Regions from separate parts of the Pseudoalteromonas sp. D15MCD-2 genome, predicted to be linked through region 2. Evidence: predicted binding sites of a transcription regulator. Region 2 holds the regulator's gene; the other holds the start of a gene.
What was found. Region 2 encodes NrdR, which represses ribonucleotide reductase genes. Its sites were predicted from a motif close to AAACACNANATNTNGTGTTT; they were not measured.

Region 1: the regulator NrdR is predicted to act here: its motif matches at 4,353-4,372, upstream of nrdA (class 1a ribonucleoside-diphosphate reductase subunit alpha).

The regions. Positions count from the first base shown of each region.
Region 1 covers NZ_JBCFQE010000001.1:1,763,775-1,776,094, forward strand. The annotation lists gene AADY36_RS07940 (YaeQ family protein) at 1-494, shown strand, start outside; gene yfaE (class I ribonucleotide reductase maintenance protein YfaE) at 491-763, opposite strand; gene nrdB (class Ia ribonucleoside-diphosphate reductase subunit beta) at 763-1,893, opposite strand; gene nrdA (class 1a ribonucleoside-diphosphate reductase subunit alpha) at 1,964-4,249, opposite strand; gene AADY36_RS07960 (HAD family hydrolase) at 4,642-5,316, opposite strand; gene ubiG (bifunctional 2-polyprenyl-6-hydroxyphenol methylase/3-demethylubiquinol 3-O-methyltransferase UbiG) at 5,316-6,026, opposite strand; gene gyrA (DNA topoisomerase (ATP-hydrolyzing) subunit A) at 6,203-8,899, shown strand; gene serC (3-phosphoserine/phosphohydroxythreonine transaminase) at 8,969-10,057, shown strand; gene aroA (3-phosphoshikimate 1-carboxyvinyltransferase) at 10,060-11,340, shown strand; gene cmk ((d)CMP kinase) at 11,445-12,152, shown strand; gene rpsA (30S ribosomal protein S1) at 12,251-12,320, shown strand, end outside.
Region 2 covers NZ_JBCFQE010000001.1:2,866,499-2,878,818, forward strand. The annotation lists gene AADY36_RS13205 (two-component regulator propeller domain-containing protein) at 1-143, opposite strand, end outside; gene AADY36_RS13210 (phosphatidylglycerophosphatase A family protein) at 177-662, opposite strand; gene thiL (thiamine-phosphate kinase) at 659-1,633, opposite strand; gene nusB (transcription antitermination factor NusB) at 1,678-2,088, opposite strand; gene ribH (6,7-dimethyl-8-ribityllumazine synthase) at 2,104-2,568, opposite strand; gene ribBA (bifunctional 3,4-dihydroxy-2-butanone-4-phosphate synthase/GTP cyclohydrolase II) at 2,674-3,789, opposite strand; gene AADY36_RS13235 (riboflavin synthase) at 3,832-4,485, opposite strand; gene ribD (bifunctional diaminohydroxyphosphoribosylaminopyrimidine deaminase/5-amino-6-(5-phosphoribosylamino)uracil reductase RibD) at 4,490-5,629, opposite strand; gene nrdR (transcriptional regulator NrdR) at 5,632-6,081, opposite strand; gene glyA (serine hydroxymethyltransferase) at 6,190-7,446, opposite strand; gene AADY36_RS13255 (hypothetical protein) at 7,737-8,105, shown strand; gene thrC (threonine synthase) at 8,162-9,445, opposite strand; gene thrB (homoserine kinase) at 9,464-10,390, opposite strand; gene thrA (bifunctional aspartate kinase/homoserine dehydrogenase I) at 10,400-12,320, opposite strand, start outside.

The DNA.
Region 1 (12,320 bases), 1.1 Mb from region 2:
TTACCATTGCTGATTTAAGAGAGCATCGTAATCACAAAGAGGTGTTTACCACTGCTTGTGACCGTCGCGAAAGCTATGAACACTTTGTACTCAAGCTTTTAAGTTATTGCTTATTTTCACACAACGAAACAGCCATATTGAATGCAAGGTTCAGTCATGCTGAACCAGATGTATCAATAAAAGCGCTTGATGACCATTATCAAACATGGCTTGCTGTTGACCAACCGGATATTTTACAGCTCAACAAAATTGCAAAGCGGGTTGATGAGCTATGGGTCGTGACAACCTTAAATAACGATTGGCTTAAAGAAAATGAACACCAGTTAGAACTTATCAATAATGGTCATTTAATTGCGTTTGATGACAATTTCATTGAGCAATTAGCGAGTCATCTAACTAAAAACTTACAGTGGGATGTTACGATTGATCAGCAAATGGTGAGTGTGTCAGATAAAGAAAATTTCTACCAAACCAGTGAGCTTATTTGGCATTAAAGCTCAATTTTTATCTTTCCATTGGGTTTACTACAACACAGCAACACTTCGCCTGTTCGAACGAACGCAAGCGGCTCTTGATTGTAGCTCACATCACCTTCGACTAATTTTGCACGGCAAGCGCCACAATAACCTTCACGGCATTGGTAGGGGACATCTATTTTGTTTTGTTCTAGGCATTCAAGGAGAGATGAACAGCCAGAATCAAATTCAAGATTCTGGCTGTCTGTTCCTGCAAGGATAACCTCTGCAGTGTTGTTTGAGCTCATTACAGGTCGAAGTCACCAAAGTCAGATGCATCAACTTGAGAGTCAATTTGACCAACAAGGTAAGAGCTGATTTCAGCTTCTTGTGGAGCAACTTGAACGTTGTCTGATACTAACCAAGAGTTGATCCAAGGAATAGGGTTACTCTTACTTTCGAACTGTGCAGGTAGGCCTACCGCAGTCATACGTGCATTAGTGATGTATTCAACGTATTGGCATAATATATCTTTGTTAAGACCAATCATAGAACCATCTTTGAACAGGTATTCTGCCCAATCTTTTTCTTGTTCTGCTGCTTCAACAAACATCTGAATTGCTTCTTCACGACATTGTGCTGCAACGATTGCCATTTCTGGGTCGTCTTTACCTTCTTGCATAATGTTCAAGATGTGCTGTGTACCAGATAAGTGTAACGCTTCATCACGGGCGATTAGCTTGATGATTTTTGCATTACCTTCCATTAATTCACGCTCAGCGAAAGCAAATGAACAAGCAAAGCTTACATAGAAACGAATCGCTTCTAAGATGTTAACCGACATCATTGCTAGGTAAAGTTGCTTTTTAAGGTCAAATAAGCTGATTTTAACTTCTTCACCGTTGATCACATGTTTACCTTCACCGTATAGGTTGTAAACAGAAATCATGCTGATTAAATCATCGTAGTACTTAGTTACCGCATCAGCACGCTCACTGATTTTTTCGTTGCTTACGATATCGTCAAAGATAAGTTCAGGAGATTGCGTAACGTTACGGATAATGTGTGTGTATGAACGGCTGTGAATAGTTTCACTGAACGCCCATGTTTCAATCCAAGTTTCTAGCTCAGGAATAGACACAATAGGTAGTAACGCAACGTTAGGCGAACGACCTTGCACACTATCAAGTAGCGTTTGATATTTTAAGTTGCTTAAAAAGATGTGCTTTTCGTGCTCTGGTAACGCTTGGAAGTCAAGACGGTCTTTACTTACATCAACTTCTTCAGGACGCCAAAAGAACGAAAGTTGCTTTTCAATTAGCTTTTCGAAGATAGGGTACTTTTGTTGGTCGTAACGTGACACGTTTACCGTTTGGCCGAAAAACATCGGTTCTTGTAATTGGTTATTATGATTTCGGCTAAAAGTTGTATATGACATAGTGATTTCTCAAAAAACAGTCAGGACAAAGCGGGCTAATGAGCCCGCTTTTGTTATGTTATTAATTTAATTAGATTTTACAAGCGCCGCCTGCACAACCGTCATCTTCTACCTCTGGTGTTAACTCATCTTGAGAGTCTGATGCACCATCACGTGTGTTGTGATAGTACAGGGTTTTAACACCAAGTTTATACGCAGTCAGTAGGTCTTTTAATAGCACCTTCATAGGTACTTTACCGCCTTCGTACTTAGATGGATCATAGTTAGTGTTTGCAGAGATCGTTTGGTCAACGAATTTTTGCATAATACCAACCAGTTGTAGGTAACCATCGTTTGAAGGAATATCCCACAGTAGCTCGTAGTTATCTTTCAGATTTTCATAATCTGGCACTACTTGCTTTAAGATACCATCTTTACTTGCTTTAACGCTGATATGACCACGTGGTGGTTCAATACCATTTGTTGCGTTAGAGATTTGCGATGATGTCTCTGAAGGCATTAGGGCAGATAGCGTAGAGTTACGCATACCGTGCTCTTTAATGCTTTCTCGTAATGAGTCCCAATCTAAGTGAAGCGGCTCTTCACAGAACTGATCTAGGTCACGCTTGTAAGTATCTGTTGGCATAATGCCTTGAGAATACGTTGTCTCGTTAAATTTAGGACACGCACCACGTTCTTTCGCTAACTCATTTGATGCTTTCATTAGATAATATTGAATTGCTTCAAATGTTTTGTGAGTTAGGGCATTTGCGCTGCCATCTGAGTAACGCTTACCATTTTTCGCTAAGTAGTACGCGTAGTTAATAACACCAATACCTAGCGTACGACGACCCATAGTTGCGTTTTTCGCCGCAGGAACAGGGTAGTCTTGGAAATCAAGTAAGTTATCAAGAGCACGTACTGCAAGTTCAGCAAGTTCCTCTAATTCGTCAAGTGATTCAATTGCACCTAAGTTAAACGCCGACAGCGTACAAAGTGCAATTTCACCTTCTTCATCCATTACATTGCTAAGTGGCTTAGTTGGTAATGCAATTTCTAAACATAAGTTAGATTGACGAATTGGTGCCACAGTCGAGATGAACGGGCTGTGCGTATTACAGTGGTCAACGTTTTGTAAGTAGATACGACCTGTGCTCGCACGCTCTTGTGCAAACATTGAGAATAACTCAATCGCCTTAATACGTTTTTTACGAATTGACTCGTCTTGCTCGTATTTGATGTATAGCTCATCAAACTTTGCTTGATCTTCAAAGAACGCATCGTATAGACCTGGTACATCTGAAGGGCTAAATAATGTGATGTAATCGTCTTTGATTAAACGGCTATACATTAATTTGTTGAACTGCACACCGTAGTCAAGGTGACGTACACGGTTATCATCAACACCACGGTTGTTCTTAAGAACAAGTAGGTTTTCAACTTCTAAGTGCCAAAGCGGGTAGAACAGTGTTGCTGCGCCGCCACGAACACCACCTTGTGAACAGCTCTTAACCGCTGTTTGGAAGTGCTTATAAAACGGAATACAACCTGTGTGGTACGCTTCGCCGTTACGAATAGGGCTACCAAGCGCACGGATGCGACCGGCATTAATACCAATACCGGCACGTTGTGAAACGTATTTAACAATCGCAGACGATGTTGCATTGATAGAATCTAGGCTATCACCACATTCAATAAGTACACATGAGCTGAACTGACGTGTAGGGGTACGTACACCTGCCATGATAGGGGTAGGTAATGAAATTTTGAATGTAGATACTGCATCATAAAAACGCTTGATGTAATCAAGGCGTGTCTCTTTTGGATAATCAGAGAATAAGCTTGCAGCCACTAAGATATATAAAAACTGTGCACTTTCGTAGATTTCACCAGTAACACGGTTTTGAACTAAATACTTACCTTCAAGTTGCTTTACAGCAGCGTAGCTGAAGTTTAAGTCACGGTTGTGATCGATGTAAGCATCTAACTCGTCAATTTCTTGCTCGGTATAATCAACAAGTAGGTGTTGATCATAACGCTTGTCTTCAACTAATTTCGTGATGTGATCGTATAAGCGTGGTGGCTCAAATTGACCGTACGCTTTTTTACGTAAATGGAATACAGCTAAGCGAGCAGCTAGGTATTGGTAATCAGGCGTATCTTTAGAGATCTGATCAGCTGCAGCTTTGATGATTGTTTCATGAATGTCATCGGTACGAATGCCGTCATAAAATTGAATATGTGATTTTAATTCAACTTGTGAGACAGACACATTCTCTAGACCTTCTGCGGCCCAAGCGATCACGCGATGGATCTTATCTAGATCAAGTGACTCTTTACGGCCGTCACGTTTGCTTACAGATAGCTGTTGGTTCATAGTTTTGCCTGTATTCCTTGGGAAATTATAGTTGTAAAGACAAAGGTATTCTTTATGTAATTATTATTATTAAACGCCAGGGTGATCTAATTGAATAACATTTAGCCACAATATCTGGTGTTGTTTAAATTGCAGATCACAAGATAGTGTGGTCTGCGCTGTTTTGCAAGGGATAGAATTGCCCCATTTTGTGGATAACTATTGGATAAACGCATTGTGTTAGTGACCATTAACCTTTGAACATTCATAGACGACGAAATTTGTAGAAATCAACAAAAGATCCAGAAAATTTACCGTTTTTAAAAATAAATTTTGACTGATTTTTTTATCATCAATGAATGCTCAAAAGTAAATCAAATCACAATATATGGTGTTTCAGTTATCAAATAACACTATATATGGTTGAAACCATCAATCGGCGTTTGCCAATTGAAATCCGCTTGCCAGCCAAGTGCAGCGTCTACACTGGGTATATAACCCCATAACGCTGTTGCGCTGTACATATTGGCCGCTTTTGCAGCTTGAATATCACGTTCAGCATCACCGATATACAAACAACGGCTCGGATCAACGTCTAAGATCTCAGCGGTGTGTAATAGTGGATCCGGTGATGGTTTTGATACAGCTAATGTATCGCCACTCACAACTGCCTTTGCATCACGCAAGGAGGGAATAGCTTGCACTAAGGGCTCAGTTAAAAAGCCGGGCTTATTAGTCATAATGCCCCACTTAATATTGTTTTGCTCAAGTGCAATTAAAAGCTGTTCGATGCCATTGAAACATTTACTGTGCACAGCAATATCTTCGGCGTAGTAGTCAAGAAGCTGCTGGCGCAAGGCGAGTTGTTCAAGTTCGGGCCATTTATCCCCAAACCCTACTTCTAATAATGCATTTGCACCGTTAGACGCAGCAGGGCGATAAACATGCTCAGCAACAGGCGCCACATTGGCATCTGCTAACACGCGGTTCAATGCGCCACCTAAGTCATCTGCGGTATCGAGTAGTGTGCCATCTAAATCAAAGATAAAAGCATCAAAATCGATAGAGGGTGTTTGTACACCACTCATCAGGCTAGTTTCTCAAAGTGCAGGATGTAATTAACACTTACATCATCATTTAAGCTGTACTGCTTAGAAAACGGGTTATAGTTAAGGCCGGTACTGGCGCGTACTTTTAATCCCGCTTCTTCTGCCCATGCAATAAGCTGTGCAGGTTTAATAAACTTTTTATGGTCATGAGTACCTTCAGGAACCATCTTTAAAAGCTTTTCAGCACCGACAATAGCAAACAAATAAGCTTTTGGTGTTTTATTTAATGTTGAAAAGAAGACATCGGCGCCCGGTTTAGCAAGCTCTGCTACAGCACGAATAATAGAAGCAGGATCTGGAACATGCTCAAGCATTTCCATACAGGTCACAACATCAAAGCGAGCAGGGTGCTCAGCAGCAAATTGCTCTGCAGGTACTTTTATATAATCAACAGGTACGCCTGTTTCTAAACTATGTAACTTAGCAACGGTAAGTGGCTCTTGGCCCATATCGATGCCGGTTACTTTAGCGCCCATACGCGCCATACTTTCACTTAAGATGCCGCCACCACAGCCAACATCTAAGGTTTCCTTATCAAATAAGCCGCCTACTTTATCAGCGACAAAATCCAAACGTAGAGGATTTATTTCATGAAGGGGTTTGAACTCTCCGTCGCGGTCCCACCAACGTTCTGCGATGGCTTCAAACTTTGCAATTTCTGCATTATCTACATTTTGATGCTCGGTCATAAAAAACTTCCTCGTTAATCTGAGGCCATTATATAGGGGGAAATTAATAAATCGCAAAGATTTAGCGCCTGTAAATCTAAATAAATTGTGATAGCATGGTCTGGAAATAATAACTAAAGCTCTTAAGACGGCGGTTTGCCTCTTAATGAGTCAATACTGAAGGAATGTGAAATCAAATGACTGATCTCGCCAATGAAATTCTGCCAGTCAATATTGAAGATGAATTAAAAAACTCCTACCTTGATTACGCGATGAGTGTAATCGTAGGACGTGCATTGCCAGACGTACGTGACGGCTTAAAGCCAGTTCACCGCCGCGTTCTGTTTGCAATGAACGAACTCAATAATGATTGGAATAAACCTTACAAGAAATCAGCACGTGTTGTTGGTGATGTAATCGGTAAGTACCACCCACATGGCGACAGCGCGGTATATGACACCATCGTTCGTATGGCGCAGCCTTTCTCATTACGCTACATGCTTGTTGACGGCCAAGGTAACTTTGGTTCTGTTGACGGTGACTCTGCGGCAGCAATGCGTTATACGGAAGTCCGTATGGCGAAAATGTCACATGAATTATTAGCTGATTTAGAAAAAGAAACGGTTGATTACGTACCGAACTACGACGGTACTGAGCAAATTCCTGACGTATTACCTACTAAAGTACCTAACTTATTAGTAAATGGTTCTTCGGGTATCGCGGTTGGTATGGCGACTAACATTCCACCTCATAACTTAACAGAAGTTATCAATGGTTGTTTAGCGCTTATTCAAAACCCTGATATGTCAATTGCTGACCTTATTGAATATATCCCGGGTCCAGATTTCCCGACTGCGGCGATTATCAATGGTAAAAAAGGCATTGAGCAAGCGTACTTAACCGGTCGTGGTAAAGTATATATCCGTGCTCGCGCTGAAATCGAAGTTGACGAAAAAACCGGTCGTGAAACAATCATCGTTCACGAAATCCCTTATCAAGTTAACAAAGCACGCCTTATTGAAAAGATCGCAGAGCTTGTTAAAGATAAGAAGATTGAAGGTATTAGCGCACTACGTGACGAATCAGATAAAGACGGTATGCGTATCGTTATCGAAATCAAACGTGGTGATGTTGGTGAAGTAATCTTGAACAACCTATATGCACAAACTCAGTTACAAACTGTGTTTGGTATGAACATGGTTGCACTTGATAACAACCAACCTAAGTGTTTCAACCTAAAAGAAATGCTTGAAGCGTTTATCGTGCACCGTCGTGAAGTTGTTACACGTCGTACTGTATTCGATTTACGTAAAGCCCGTGACCGTGCTCACACGCTTGAAGGCCTCGCGATTGCCCTTGCGAATATCGACCCAATTATCGAACTTATTCGTAAGTCACCAACACCAGCAGAAGCAAAAGCTGCACTAACAGCACGTCCTTGGGAACTAGGCACTGTTAAAGCGATGCTTGAAAAAGCGGGTGAAGATAACGTAGCACGTCCTGATTGGTTAGCGGCTGAACTAGGTATCCGTGACGGTCAGTACTATCTATCTGACCAACAAGCACAGGCAATTCTAGACCTACGTTTACACAAACTAACAGGTCTTGAGCATGAGAAGATCTTAGACGAGTACCAAAACTTACTTGATCTAATTGCTGAGCTTTTACACATTCTTTCAAGCCCAGAGCGTCTAATGGAAGTTATCCGCGATGAGCTTGTAGAAATTAAAGAGCAATATGGTGACGAACGTCGTACTGAAATCAGTGCAGCTGCTCACGATATTAGCCTTGAAGACCTAATCAATGAAGAAGACGTTGTCGTAACGCTTTCTCACGAAGGTTACGTTAAGTATCAACCATTATCTGACTACGAAGCACAGCGTCGTGGTGGTAAAGGTAAATCAGCAACGAAGATGAAAGATGAAGACTTCATCGAACGTCTATTAGTTGCTAACACGCACGATACAATCTTATGTTTCTCAACAGCAGGTCGCTTATACTGGTTGAAAGTATATCAGTTACCATTAGCAAGCCGTGCAGCGCGTGGTAAGCCAATTGTTAACTTATTACCACTTGAAGCTGATGAACGTATTACTGCTATCTTACCAGTACGTGAGTACGAAGAAGATAAATTCATCTTCATGGCAACTGCGTTTGGTACAGTTAAGAAAACACCACTTACAGCATACAGCCGTCAACGTGCGAGCGGTATCATCGCTGTTAACTTAAATGAAGGCGATAGCCTAATTGGTGTTGATATCACTGATGGCACGAATGAAATCATGCTATTCACTGATGCTGGTAAAGTTGTTCGCTTTAAAGAAGCAGAAGAGTCAGAAGTTGTTGATGAAAACGGTAACCCAGTTCTAGACGAAAACGGTAACCCAGAAATCCGCTTCAAAGGTGTACGTCCAATGGGTCGTACAGCAACAGGTGTTCGTGGTATTAAGATGGCTGACGACCAACGCGTTGTGTCGTTAATCGTACCTAAGTCAGATGGTGCAATCCTAACTGTGACAGAAAACGGTTACGGTAAGCGTACAGCACTTGAAGATTACCCCTCGAAGAGCCGTGCAACACAAGGTGTTGTATCAATCAAAGTAAGCGAGCGTAATGGCGCTGTGGTTGGTGCAGTACAAGTTGACGATAACGACGAAATCATGATTATCTCTAATCGCGGTACCTTAGTACGTACCCGTGTAAACGAGGTTTCTACGGTTGGTCGTAATACTCAAGGCGTTATTTTGATACGAACTATTGACGAAGAGCAAGTAGTTGGTTTACAACGTATCGAAGAAATCGAAGTTGATGAGCTTGAAGCCATCGAAGGCGAGGCCGTTGAAGTAGTCGATACCAATACTGAAGAAACGGGTGATAACCCACCTTCAGAATAACATTGATTTAAAAAGCGGCTTCGGCCGCTTTTTTTATCCGCACTATAATTACTGGAATGAGGCAAAGTAATGACTAAGTATAATTTTTGTGCAGGACCGGCAATGCTACCGCCGGCAGTTATGCAAAAAGCACAAAAAGAATTTATAGATTGGCAAGGTTTAGGTGTCTCTGTGATGGAAATTAGCCATCGCAGCAGCGACTTTTTAGCGCTTACCACTAAATGTGAAGCAAGCCTGCGTCGTTTAATGAATATTAGCGATGAGTTTGAAGTGTTATTTATGCACGGCGGTGGCCGTGGTCAATTCAGTGCTGTACCATTGAATCTTCACCTTGATGATAAGCCAGCCGTGTACTGTGAAAACGGTGTGTGGTCTAAAGGGGCTACTTCAGAAGCGGCAAAATTCACTGCAGTTGAAAGCATCAATGTACGTGATGATGAGCAGCAAAATGGCCAGTTCTCTATAAAACCAGCAAGCAGCTGGGAATTACCAGCTGATGCGTCATACATTCACTATTGTCCGAATGAAACCGTAGATGGCATAGAAATTTTTGACGTACCATCACACCCATCAGCACCGATTGTGGCTGATATGTCATCGACTATTTTATCGCGCGAGTTTGACGTAAATCAGTTTGATCTTATTTACGCTGGCGCACAAAAGAATATTGGCCCATCTGGTTTATCGATTGTTATTGTACGTAAAACGCTATTAGAGCGTGAAGGGCTTGCAAAGCCAGGTATTCTTGATTACGCCTTAGAAGCAAAACAAGGCAGCATGTATAACACACCACCTACATTTGCGTGGTATTTAGCTGCTGAAGTATTTGAGTGGCTTGAAGCAAACGGCGGCGTTAAAGCGATGGAAGAACAAAACATCGCAAAAGCAGAACTTCTTTACAGCTACATTGATAGCTCAGATTTTTATAGCAACAAAGTTGCTAAGCATTGCCGTTCGCGTATGAACGTACCGTTTTGGTTAAACGACGAATCACTGAATGATAAATTCATTAGTGAGTCAAAAGAAGCAGGCTTATTAGCCCTTGAAGGTCACCGTATTGTCGGTGGTATGCGCGCAAGCATTTATAATGCGATGCCACTTGAAGGTGTTCAAGCCTTGGTTAATTTTATGGAAAAATTCGCCAAGGAGAACAGCTAATTATGGAACAGCTTCGTCTTGAACCGATTACAAAGGTAAATGGTAGTGTGACACTACCAGGCTCAAAAAGCTTATCAAACCGTATCTTACTGCTTGCTGCTCTTGCAGAGGGCACAACGGTTGTTGAAAACCTATTAGATAGTGATGATATTCGTCACATGCTAGGTGCATTAAATCTTTTAGGCGTAAATGTTTCGCTTAATGAAGATAAAACAGTGGCCACCGTAGAGGGTGTTGCAGGTAAATTTAAAACTCCGAGCGAGCCTTTATTTTTAGGTAATGCCGGTACTGCTTATCGTCCACTTACAGCCGTTTTAGCAGCTGTAGAAGGCGAGTACCAGCTGGTTGGCGAGCCTCGCATGGAAGAGCGCCCAATTGGCCATTTGGTAGATGCACTGCAAGCACTGGGTGGTGATGTTGAATACCTTAAGCATAAAGATTATCCACCACTGGCCATTAAAGGCGGCAAAATCAACGGTGGCAAAGTTGCAATTGATGGCAGCATTTCTAGCCAGTTCTTAACAGCGTTACTAATGGCAGCACCATTATTTAATGGCGATACAGAAATTACCATTAAAGGTACACTGGTATCAAAGCCTTACATTGACATTACCCTAGATGTAATGAAGCGTTTTGGCGTTACAGTAAGCCATGACAATTACGAAACATTTTACGTTAAAGGCTGTCAGCAGTATCAAGCACTTGAGCGCATTATGGTTGAAGGTGATGCATCAAGCGCCTCTTATTTTGTTGCGGCGGCTGCAATAGCAGGTGGCGAAATTGAAATTAACGGGGTAGGTGCGGTATCTGTTCAAGGTGATATTGGTTTTGCCAAAGTTATGGAGCAAGTAGGCGCCAAAATCGATTGGTATGATGAAAAGCTGGTGGTTCGTAAAGGCGAGCTAAACGCTGTCGATATTGATGCCAATGCAATTCCAGATGCGGCAATGACACTCGCCACTGTTGCGCTTTTTGCTAAAGGTAAAACAGCTATTCGTAATATCTATAACTGGCGTGTAAAAGAAACAGATCGCCTATATGCCATGGCGACTGAGCTTCGTAAAGTTGGTGCAGAAGTGGTTGAAGGTGAAGATTTCATCGAAATTACACCACCAGAAACATTTAACGATGTAGCGATTGATACCTATAACGATCACCGTATTGCCATGTGTTTTGCAATGGTTGCCGTTGGCGGAAAGCCGATAACCATTAACGATCCTAAGTGTACATACAAAACTTTTCCAACGTTTTTCAAAGTACTAGAGTCTGTCTCAAGTCAATAAAACAGAAGAAAATATAAAAAGTTACATTCTAAATGCGGATCTATTTCTAGAACTGGCGTATAATATCGCGGTTTTATTTTGGTGTGCATTGCAGGAGGTTATAAATGCAGGCGTTATCAATGCCCGTAATCACCATCGATGGCCCAAGTGGTTCAGGTAAAGGAACTGTTTGTCGCTTGTTAGCCGAGAAATTAGGTTGGGATGTATTAGACAGTGGAGCGATTTACCGTGTGCTGTCACTTGCAGCGCTTCATCATCAAATTGAACTAGATAATGAAGATGCGCTAGTACCGCTAGCTGCAAACTTAGATGTGCAGTTTTTGGTCGATAGCCAAACGCATACTTCTAAAATTGTATTGGAAGGCGAAGACGTCACAACCACAATTCGTAACGAAGAAGTGGGTGCTGCGGCATCAAAGATTGCTGCATTACCACGGGTGAGAGAAGCATTATTACGTCGTCAACGTGCGTTTCGTACTGAGAGCGGCTTAATTGCCGATGGTCGTGACATGGGCACAGTTGTGTTCCCTGATGCACCATTGAAGATTTATTTAACCGCATCAGCTGAAGAGCGCGCTCGTCGTCGCTTTGCTGAGTTGAACGAACGCGGTCTTGATGTTACACTAAGTGGTCTACTTGAGGACATAAAAGCTCGCGATCACCGTGATATGACGCGTGAAGTTGCGCCGCTTGTTCCTGCAGAAGACGCCATTGAGCTCGATACTAGCGAGCTTAATGCAATGCAAGTGTTTGATAAAGTTGTAACTTTACTCGACGAAGCAGTACTTGCAGGAAAGCTTCCAAAAGCTTAAAAGTAATTTATTAAGGTGCCGGCAGGAAGCTAGTGCTATTTTAACAACCCCATGCAGCATGGTTGCTAATTGGTTATTTAATTATTTAGAGACGTATAATGTCAGAAAATTTTGCGCAGTTATTTGAAGAAAGCCTTAAGGGTTTTGAAGCAGAGCAAGGCTCTATCG
Region 2 (12,320 bases):
TGCTCATCTTGAGCAATGCTTTTTAAAGATTGCGATGGCAAGCCATTTTGGATGTTCCACTGTTTGACGACATAGTCAGTAATAGATGCAAACGCAGACGTGCTGCAAAGCATCAACAAACAGACAACTAGAAATCGCATCATATACTTGCCACCAAGTAACACTTAACTCATCGTTTAAAAAGGCAAATAGCCTGCTTTAAACAAGGCTTGAACACAAATTAATGAAAATATACCTGCTAAAATATCATCAGCCATGATGCCCAAGCCACCGTGTAAACGTCTATCTAGAATTCGGATAGGGCCTGGTTTAGCGATATCAAAAAAGCGGAACAATAAAAAACCAACCAACAGTGACTGCCAACTCAGTGCAGCACCAATCATGGTGATATAATAACCAGCAACTTCATCCCAAACAATGGCTGGATGATCATGTACCCCTAAGTCATCTGCTGTTTTACCACATGCCCAAATACCAAATACACTGATCACGATGGCAAACACAATCTGTAACCACAGTGGAAAGTACATAGTAGTAAAAATAAATGGCAAGGCAGCAAAGGTACCAAAGGTGCCAGGTGCTTTAGGGGCAAGGCCTAAGCCAAAACCCAAACCAAAAAATTGGTGTGGGCGTTTTAAATTGAATAATCGGTTACTGCTCAAACCGGCTCCTTCGTAAAGTGCTGAAAGCCCTTACCTTGATAATTAAATTGCTCACCATCAAGTAATAGCTCAATCTCACCTTCGCCACTTTTAATTTGACCTACACAACTTGCTTCAACACCATATTGGCGTAGCTTCATATCAACCATGCTTTTATTGCTTTCTGGCACAGTAAACAGCAGCTCGTAGTCGTCACCGTAATTTAAGATATAGTCAAATTGCTCTGCTCGTGGAATCGACGAGTTTAATGCATCAGAAACAGGCACTTTATCAACATTGATCACCGCACTAACTTGCGATAGCGCTAAAATATGGCCCAAGTCAGCTAATAAGCCATCGGAAATATCAATTGCTGCAGAGGCAGCGCCTCGCAGAACCTGACCAGCTGCAACACGTGGAGTCGGATAATCAAAGCGATTATTTAAATAGCTTAAGTGTTCAGGGGCGATATCGAGGCCTTGTTTACGGGCTTCAATGGCTACACCAGCATCTCCTAATGGACCTGTTACATAAATCCAATCGCCAACTTTAGCACCGCTACGGCGCAGTGCTTTGCCTTCAGGCACGATGCCTTTAGCACAAATCGTAATAGTTAAAGGGCCTTGAGTGGTATCACCACCAATGATTTGCACATTGAAGTACTCTGCAATTTCATGCATGCCTTCAGTGAACTCTTCAAGCCACTCGATATTTGCTTCAGGCAACGTAAGGCCTACCGAAATCCACGTAGGTTCAGCGCCCATTGCCGCAAGGTCACTTAAGTTAACAGCTAAAGCTCGATGCCCAAGGGCACGCGCAGAGATGTCATCAAAAAAGTGTACGCCCGCAACTAAGGTGTCTGTTGTTACCGCCAATTGACAGTTTTCAGGCACAGTTACTAAGGCACAATCGTCACCAATACCTAGGTTCACATCACGGCGAATAATGCCACGCCCCTTAAAGTAACGATTGATTAGTTCAAATTCCTTCATACACAAAAAAGCCGGCCCAAGCCGGCTCTCCTTTACGGGGTTACTTACTTACGCAGTTCTTTCACTGCTTTATCAAGTACACCGTTGACAAACTTATGGCTGTCTTCAGCACCAAACATCTTAGCAAGCTCAATGCCTTCATTGATTGCCACTTTGTAAGGTACGTCTTCACGGAATTTCAGCTCATAGCCAGACAGACGTAAAATTGCTTTTTCGACCATGTCTAACTCATCAGCTGGGCGTGCTAAATGTGGTGCAACGATTTCATCTAATTGCTTACAGTTAACAACAACACCGCGTGCTAGGTCTTTGAAATATTCGACGTCGATCTTAGTCACATCATTTTCAATTAACATTTGCTGTTCAATATCAGCAATTGGGTTACCGCTTAACTGCCAAGAGTATACGGCTTGAAGTGCTAAGATACGTGCTTTACGTCTTGCTGCTGGTTTCACAGAGATTCCTTAAACTTAAATTTTGTCTAACACATTAACCATTTCAAGCGCACCTAAAGCAGCTTCGCCGCCTTTGTTACCCATTTTGGTACCTGCGCGCTCAATTGCTTGCTCAATGCTTTCAGTGGTTAATACGCCAAATGCAACCGGGATATCATACTCAAGAGATACTTGCGCAAGACCTTTGTTTGATTCGCCAGCGACTAAATCAAAGTGTGGTGTACCACCTCTGATCACTACGCCTAGAGCGATGATTGCATCGTGTTCTTTCTTTGCTGCAACGCGTTTCGCTGCTAAAGGTAATTCAACGGCACCTGGTACGTAAACAACTGTAATGTCGTCTTCAGATACGCCACCTGTGCGCTTAAGCTCATCAACAGCACCTGCTAATAGGCTGCTACCAATAAAGTCATTAAAGCGAGAAATGACAATGGCAAATTTTTTGCCCGGTGCGTATTTGTTACCTTCAATAATTTTCATTTAATAACCCTAAAAAATAAGTTTAAGCGGTTGCGATTGCGCAAAAATTACGGCGCATAATACCACAAAAATATAAAAGTAGCCTAGTAAATCTGTTTTCCCTAATTAAGAGCTAGGCTCAACGTAGTCAACCACTTCTAAGTGGAAACCAGATAACGCATGGTACTTCTTAGGACGGCTCATTAAGCGCATCTTTTCAATACCTAAATCAGCCAAAATCTGCGAGCCCACACCCACAGTACGCGATGTACCTTGGAATTTACGATGACTCACATTTTCGCCAGCATCTTCAGCGGCAAAGGCTTTAACGGTTGCTTCTAGGTCTTCAGTTGATTCTTGTTTACCCAAGATAACCAGCACACCGTTGTGCTCAGCGATATAAGCCATCGCATCTGATAAGCCCCAGCTACGATCAGCACTTCTATCTGATAATAGAATATCGTTAAAGGTACTTTGTAAGTGAACACGTACTAACGTTGGCTCGTCTTTCGATACTTCACCTTTTTGTAAAACATAGTGAAGCTGACCATCAATGGTGTCTTTGTAGGTCACTAAATCAAACTCACCGTGATCTGTTGGCAGTTTACATTTAGCAACGCGCTCAATGGTGGTTTCGTTTAGGTTTCGGTATTCGATTAAATCTGCAATGGTGCCAATCTTTAAGTCATGCTCTTTAGCAAATACTTCAAGATCAGGGCGACGCGCCATGGTGCCATCTGGGTTTAAGATTTCAACAATCACAGATGACGCCTCAAGACCCGCTAAACGCGCTAAATCACAACCTGCTTCAGTATGACCTGCACGTGTTAACACGCCACCAGGCTGCGCCATAATTGGGAAAATATGCCCTGGCTGTACGATATCGCTCGGCACGGCACCTTTAGCGATTGCGGCTTGAACGGTACGTGCACGGTCGGCCGCTGAAATACCTGTAGTTACACCTTTCGCCGCTTCAATCGACATAGTGAAGTTAGTTGAAAAAGCTGCACCGTTATTTTTCACCATCAGTGGTAATTCTAACTGCTGACAACGCTCTTGTGTCATTGTTAAACAAATTAAACCACGGCCATGTGTTGCCATAAAGTTGATAGCATCAGCACTAATGTGCTCTGCTGCGATGATTAAATCGCCTTCATTTTCTCGGTCTTCATCGTCCATTAAAATAACCATTTTACCGGCTTTAATGTCATCGATAATTTCTTGCGCGCTGTGTAAATTCATAATGTGCCCATGAGAGTATGATTAATAGTGACGTATCTTTGCTTATTTAATAAAGCCAGCTTGTGCTAGCAAGCTCATTGATATGTCTGAACGGGAAGGTTGTTCAGCCCCTTTAATTAGGCGCTCTAAATAGCGAGCAATCTGGTCAACTTCTAAGTTCACCTGAGTCCCCACCTGAAATTCTGCAATCGTTGTTTGCTCTGCAGTATGCGGAACAATCGTCAGCTTAAAGCGATTTTGCTCAACCTCGTTGACGGTTAGGCTAATGCCATCAATACACACAGAACCTTTGTACGGAATGTACTTCATTAAATCATTGTCTGTGCTTAACCAGTACTCGGTTGCACGAGCATTGGGACTAATACTTTCGACAGTCGCAATACCATCAACATGCCCTGACACTAAGTGCCCTCCTAAGCGAGAAACCGGTTGCATGGCTTTTTCGAGGTTAACTGTTTGACCTTTTTTATAATGTGCAAACCCAGTTAAGCTAATTGTTTCGTTTGATAAGTCAGCACTAAAACCATCGCTATGTTTAGCGACAACCGTTAAACACACACCATTGGTGGCAATACTGTCACCGAGCTTGACGTCTTTCATATCCAAATTAGCGCTTTGAATACGAATAGCTAGATCACCTTGCTTTTGTGTTAGTTCAACAATTTTACCTGTTGCTTCAATAATTCCAGTAAACATAGTGCTACTCTTTATTTTCAATGTCTGTGGCTTGCTTTGCTTTTATCGCTGTTAAGCGAATATCGTCGCCAATCACCACTGTATCAGTAAAGTTCAGTTCAGTGATATCATTCATCATGGTGACTTCTGCAAAGTTTAGTAAGCTTTTGCCCATATCACCTATTAACTTAGGGGCAATATAAACAATGTATTCGTCAATTAAATCTTGCTCTGCGAACACCCCAGCAAGGGTTGCCCCCGCTTCGAGCCAAATATGATTAAATTGTAGTTCAGCAAGACGCTTTAAAACCGCCGATAAATCAACTTTATTGTTAATTGCTGGTACTACTTCGTGTTTAACAAAGTGAGGCCATTTGGTGTGATTATCAAGCGAAGTGGTAAAAATTATCACCGGGCTCTCGATGCTGAATAACGCAAGCTCAGGCGTTAACCTGTTTTGTGAGTCAATAATGATTCGGGTTGGTTGGCGCAAAGGCAAAGAGGTTGGCATGGTAAATGGCAACTCATCAACACGAACATTAAGTTTGGCATTATCAGTAATAACGGTGTCTGCACCGGTTAAGATAGCACAGCTTTGCGCACGAAATGCTTGCACATCTTGGCGCGCCTTAGGGCCTGTTATCCATTTACTTTGGCCGTTATTTAGCGCAGTTTTACCATCTAAACTACATGCCATTTTACAAGTCACATATGGCAATCCAGTTTCCATACGCTTTAAAAAGCCTTTATTTAAATCGCGCGCTTGTTGTTCAAGTAAACCTGATGCAACGCTAATACCGGCGTCAGCTAAAATTTGTAGGCCGCGACCACTCACCGCAGGGTTTGGGTCAACCATAGCGGCAATCACCTTGCTAACACCCGCGGCTTTTAAACCTTCGGCACAAGGTGGAGTTCGTCCATAATGACTACATGGCTCTAAAGTCACATATGCAGTGGCGCCTTTCGCGTTGTCGCCAGCTACAGCCAAGGCATTCACTTCAGCATGGCCCTGCCCTGCTAATTGATGAAACCCTTCACCGACTATTTCGCCATCTTTAACCAAAACACAGCCAACATTCGGGTTTGGCGTCGTAGTAAAACGACCTAGTTTAGCAAGCTCAATGGCACGCTCCATATAAGCCGTATCAAGCTCTGTAAACGACATGATTAATCACCTAAACGAGCGATTTCTTCACCAAACTCGCGAATATCTTCAAATGAACGATAAACCGATGCAAAGCGCACATAGGCTACTTTGTCGAGTTTCTTTAGTGACTCCATGATGCATTCGCCAATTAAATGGCTAGAGATTTCACGCTCACCCGTAGCACGAAGTTGAGATTTAATGATGTTAACGACTTCGTCGACCTGCTCAGTGCTCACTGGGCGTTTCTCTAAAGCGCGATGCAAGCCATTCAGTAACTTGTCTTCATTGAATGGTTCACGGCTACCGTCTTGCTTGATGACTCTTGGCATCACAAGTTCAGCGCCCTCAAAGGTGGTAAAGCGCTCATGGCATTCGTTACATTCACGTCGACGTCTCACTTGGTGACCACCGCCAACTAGTCGAGAATCAATTACTTTAGTATCTTTTGCGGTGCAAAAAGGGCAATGCATAGGGTTCAACTTCCGTTTATAAAAAACAAAAAAAGGCCGCTTAGTAAGCGGCCTTTATAATAGCAAAAAACAACGCTATTGTTATCTTAATTACGGTTTAACTAGTAATTAAGCGTAAACTGGTAATTTTTTACAGATAGCTTTAACTTTCTCTTTTACTTCTGCTTGTACAGACTCATCGTTGATGTTGTCTAGTACGTCACAGATCCAGCCAGCAAGCTCTTTTGACTCAGCTTCTTTGAAACCACGGCGAGTAATAGCCGGAGAACCAATACGAAGACCAGACGTTACAAACGGTGAACGAGGGTCGTTTGGTACTGAGTTTTTGTTTACAGTGATGTTTGCGTTACCTAGTGCAGCGTCAGCATCTTTACCTGTGATATCTTTATCGATTAGGTCAAGAAGGAATAAGTGGTTGTCTGTTTTACCAGAAACAACTTTATAGCCACGCTCTTGCAGTACTTCAACCATTGCTTGTGCGTTCTTAACAACTTGTGCTTGGTACGCTTTGAATTCTGGTTGTAATGCTTCTTTGAAAGCAACCGCTTTAGCAGCGATGATGTGACATAAAGGACCACCTTGACCGCCAGGGAAAACAGCGCTGTTTAGCTTTTTGTAGATCTCTTCATCACCACATGCAGAAACGATTAGACCGCCACGAGGACCTGCTAATGTTTTGTGAGTTGTTGTTGTAACAACGTGTGCGTGAGGGATTGGGCTTGGGTATACACCAGCCGCGATAAGACCAGCAACGTGAGCCATATCTACGAATAAGTATGCACCTACTTTATCAGCGATTTCACGGAATTTAGCCCAGTCAACAACGCCTGAGTATGCAGAGAAACCAGCGATGATCATTTTTGGCTTGTGCTCTAATGCAAGTGCTTCAACTTGAGCATAATCAATTTCGCCTGTTTCGTCGTTTAGGCCGTATTGAATTGCATTGTACGTTTTACCAGAAAAGTTAACGTGTGAGCCGTGAGTTAAGTGACCACCATGAGCTAAGCTCATACCTAGTACTGTATCGTGCGGCTGAAGAAGAGCTTGGAAAACAGCTGCGTTTGCTTGTGAACCCGCATGTGGTTGAACGTTAGCGTAATCTGTGCCGAATAATTCGTTTGCACGGTCAATTGCTAATTGCTCAACAACGTCAACATGCTCACAACCGCCATAGTAACGTTTGCCTGGGTAACCTTCAGCATATTTGTTGGTAAGCTGAGAACCCTGCGCTTCAAGTACGCGTGGGCTACAGTAGTTTTCAGACGCGATCAGTTCGATGTGCTCTTCTTGACGAGCCGTCTCTTTATTGATGGCTGCAAATAACTCTGGATCGAAATCCGAAATATTCATGCTACGTTCTAACATGGGGTCTCCTAAGGCAACGTGTATGGTGTTTTTTAAAGGCTGTATTGTACGCTTAAAACGCACTTTTGCCTATCTTGTAAAGATGAACATATTTAAACAGGGATTGAATTTATTTCACAGTGTTTTAATAATGATATTTTTTTATTGATACATAACAAAAATTTATAAATTTAAAATATTTCATAGATATTTAAAATGTTACTTAAACAAAAATCGCTCTGTTAAATTGCGTTTTTATTAGGGCAAACTAAGCTTATAAGACTGGTCAATATCAAGGATGGTATAAGTACATGTTAGCTAAACCAATATACGAATTAGTCCCCTACGGATACTTTTTTCTCGGCATCAGTTGTATCACATTAGCCAATAATTATGTGCCTACATTAATCGGTGTAATCTTATTTTTATTAGGTGCTAACATTTGGCGGATGCGTTCTGAAGCCAGAAGAACCGATCATTCAAGCCAGCGAGTCAAGCAAAGAAAACGTCGCTATTACTATGAATTTAAACCTTTTATCATTTTTATTTCGGCATTCACCTTGATGCAATGGACGCAAAATGAACTCGTTTCGGTGATCAGTATTTTGCTGTGTATCTCGGCAGGGGTCATTCTAAGCATGCGGATTTTAAACCGTCATAGCCATTCGTTACTTCATTGAGGGCTTTATTAAAAGACTGCATAAAAAAGAGCGGCTTAGCCGCTCTATAATCAAGGTTATGCTAATTTATTTAACAGCTCAGTTCGAAGCAATTGATAATCAAAGTTAATATCTTCAGCCAAACACTCATTTGCTAGCGCATCAGCAAGTGGTTTCGGCATAGGTAGTTCGATGTCTAAAATTTCTTCTACACTGTCTTTAAATTTTGCTGGGTGTGCAGTCGCTAAAAAGATACCTGCACTGCCATCTGCTAGATTTTCTTTCAAGCCTTGATAAGCAATTGCAGTATGAGGCTCTGCGATGTAACCCGTTTGATGAATTTTTTTCATCACCTCTTTTGTTTCTTCTTCGCCAACACAGCTTGAATAAAAATCATCATAGCTAAACCATTTGTTATCCAACATAAACTGAACACGTGGCCAGTTATTTGGTTTACTCACATCCATGGCGTTCGATAACGACTCAAGTGTGTCATTCGGCGCCCACTCTTTGCTTTGTAAGAAACGTGGCACCGTGTCGTTTTGGTTAGTTGTAGCACTTAGTTTCGCTACTGGCATACCAAGCACAGCACCGATCATCGCAGCGCACACATTACCAAAGTTACCACTTGGTACTGAGATATGCGCTTTACTACGCTGCTCTTTAGGTAATTGAGCAATGGCTTCAAAGTAATAGCAAACCTGTGCAACTAAACGACTGATGTTGATTGAATTAGCAGAATTTAGACCTAGCTTTTGTTTAACTTCATCGTCTAAGAAAGCTTGCTTTACCATGCTTTGGCAATCATCAAAGCTACCATCAACAGCATAGCAGTGAATGTTATTGCCTAATGTTGTAAATAGCTTTTGCTGCGCTAGTGAAATTTTACCTTTCGGGTATAAAATCACGACATCGATATTTGGCTTATTATAAAATGCATGGGCAACCGCAGCCCCCGTGTCGCCCGATGTTGCAGTTAAAATTGTTACTTTTTCGCCTTGGTTAAATTGTGCAAGACACTCAGCCATAAAACGGCCACCAAAGTCTTTAAACGCAAGCGTTGGACCATGAAATAGCTCTAAGCAATAAATATCTTTTTCTACTTCAACCAGTTTCACATCAAAGTTAAAAGCATTTTGTACCATCTGTGCAACGGTATCGGCAGGTAGTTCATCGCCAATTAGGTGCGATAAAATCTTGCTGCTACGACTAACAAAGTCTAAATCAAGTAACGCATCAATGTCTTGAATTGGCGAAAGGCTTTCTGGGAAGAATACCCCTTGGTTACGTCCTAACCCCGTTTTTACCGCTTCAACAAACGACACCTGTTGTGTTTCATCTTTTAAATTATGTAATTGCATGTTTATTCCTTAAATTCTTTAAAGCTGTCGTGTGCCAAGCTGATCAAGTTTACAGATGTGGCTGAAACCTTGTTCATTTACGTAATTATCATTCAGCCAAGCTGCACACTTTTGAGCAGCTTCAAGACTCTTACACACGGTAAATAATGTTGGGCCAGCACCAGAAATACTGATAATCTCTGCGCCAAGCTCTGGCAAGGCACTTTTAGCTTCAGCAAAACCTTGGATTAATGGTGCGCGATGTGGCTCAGCGATTTCATCTGTCATAATTGATAACGCAGCATCAAAGCGACCAGTAAGCAATAAGCTGCTAAATGCAGACAGTCGCTGTGCAAACTCAACACTGTCGTGCATTGATAATTGCGCTGGCAATACCGAACGCGCTTTTGCAGTATTCAGTGAAAAACCTGGAAAAGCTGCTACGTAATACCATTGATTATCAACGGGTAACGAAATTGACTTGTTCGGAATCAGTTCACCAGTTAATTGCAAACCACCTAAATAACAGGGTGTGATGTTATCGTAATGACGGCCGCCACTAACAATGGCTTCAAAATCAGCCATCAACTCGATAAGTTGCTCTTGAGATAAGTTGGTTTCGGCAAATTTATCAAGGGCAGCAAATGCTGCCACCACAGAACAAGCACTTGAACCTAAACCTGAGCCAATTGGTAGGTTCTTTTTAAGCTCAAGTTTTACCGCTGGCATAGCCGGCGCAACGTGTTCTTTAAAATGAATTAAACATTGATAAGCCAAGTTTTCTTCAGCATTAGCAGGCAGTTTATGGGCATAGTCGCCAGAGCAGACAAAAGTATCTTGCTCAGCGGCACTCACCTCTACAACATCGCCTAATAAAGTGCCATCGATAGGTGCCAGCGCAGCACCTAGTGCATCAAAGCCGACAGCAAAATTCCCGATTGAAGCGGGTGCATATACACGGATCATGACCAGCTCCTAACGTGTTAATGTTTTTAAGATATCAGCAAATACGCCTGCAGCCGTTACTTCAGCACCTGCGCCATAACCACGAATCACAAACGGACGTGGTTGATAATATTGACTTAAGATTGCCAATGCATTTTCACCGTCACGGATATCGTAAAGAGCATGGCTACTATCTACGGCTTCAATGCCTACTTTACATTGACCGTTTTCAATAGTGCCCACATAACGAAGTACTTTACCTTCACTTGCAGCACTTTGAATGCGGTCGTTAAACTGTGCATCAAGTGATGGTAGTTTTGCCATGAAATCTGCTACAGAATCATCTTCTGCAAACCCTTTTGGTAAAACTGATTCAACTTCAATATCGCTTAGTTCTAACTCAAGACCCGATTCACGAGCAATGATCAGTAGTTTTCGAGCAACATCAGTGCCTGATAAATCATCACGTGGATCTGGCTCTGTAAAACCACTTTCTTTTGCTTTTAACGTTGCTTCGCTAAGAGATAAACCATCTTGTAGCGCACCAAACATATACGATAATGAACCCGACAAGATACCGCTGAACTTAATAAGCTCATCACCGGCACCAAATAGTGATTTCAAGTTATCAAGTACTGGTAAGCCTGCACCTACGTTTGTTTCGTATAAAAACTTACGGTTATTCTTTTGTGTTGCTGCTACTAAATCTTGGTAGTAAGCATACGAGCTAGTATTGGCTTTTTTGTTTGCCGCAACCACATGGAAACCGGCATTCAAGAAATCAACATATTGCGCAGCAAGCTTATCGGCTGAGCTACAATCTACGATCACAGGGTTAATTAAATGGTTTTGTTTAACAAATTGCTCAACCAGATTTAAATCAAATGCTTGTTCTGACTCGGCTAGTTTGTCTTGCCAGCCATCAAAAGCGATGCCTTCGCTATCTAGATAAAGCTGTCTTGAGTTAGCAACACCGTACAAGTTCAGCTTGATGTTACGTTTTTCAAGCCATGCTTGCTGACGCTCTAACTGCTGAATAAGCTCTTGGCCCACTAAGCCACAGCCAAGCAAAAACACATCGATTGAAGGAATGTGAGTAAAGAAGTTCTCATGGCACACTTTTACTGCGTCGTTGCATAGTTCACCGTCGATAACCGCTGAAATGGCGCTTTCAGTCGAATCTTGTGCAATGGCAACAATGTTAACCTGCGCTTGAGCTAATGAAGCAAAGAACTTAGCCGCTAAACCTTTGTGCGCACGCATGTTATCGCCAACTAGAGTAACAATCGCAAGGTTACGCTGCACTTGTACTGGTTCGATTAAGCCGGCTTGTGATTCTAATTCGAAAGCAGTTTGTAATGCTTCTAAAGCAAGAGATAGGTCACTCTCATGCACACAGAAACTGATGCTAAATTCACACGAAGATTGAGTGATTAGTACAATTGAAACATTGTCGTGCGCCAGTGCATTAAATACTTTTGACGCCATGCCAACTTTGCCTTTCATACCTGGGCCAGACACCGTTAACATAGCGAGGTTTTGTAAACTTGATAATGCTTTAACTGGATCGTTCGACACACTGTCGTTACTGATCACAGAACCTTCTGCACGTGGGTTATGAGTATTTTTGATCTCGCACGGCACACCCGCTTTGGCACAAGGTAAAATCGTTTTCGGGTGCAATACTTTCGCACCAAAGTAAGACAGCTCCATTGCTTCTTTATAAGATAACGAATCAACCTTAGATGCTTTTTTGATATAACGCGGGTCTGCATTGTAAACACCGTCAACATCAGTCCAGATTTGGCATACTTCAGCTTCTAGGCATGCTGCCGCAATAGCTGCTGAGTAATCGGAACCATTGCGACCAAGTGTTGTTAGCTCACCTTGCTCATTGGCAGCAGTAAAACCCGGCATGATATAAATAGTGCTCGGTGCCGCTTTTAATGCT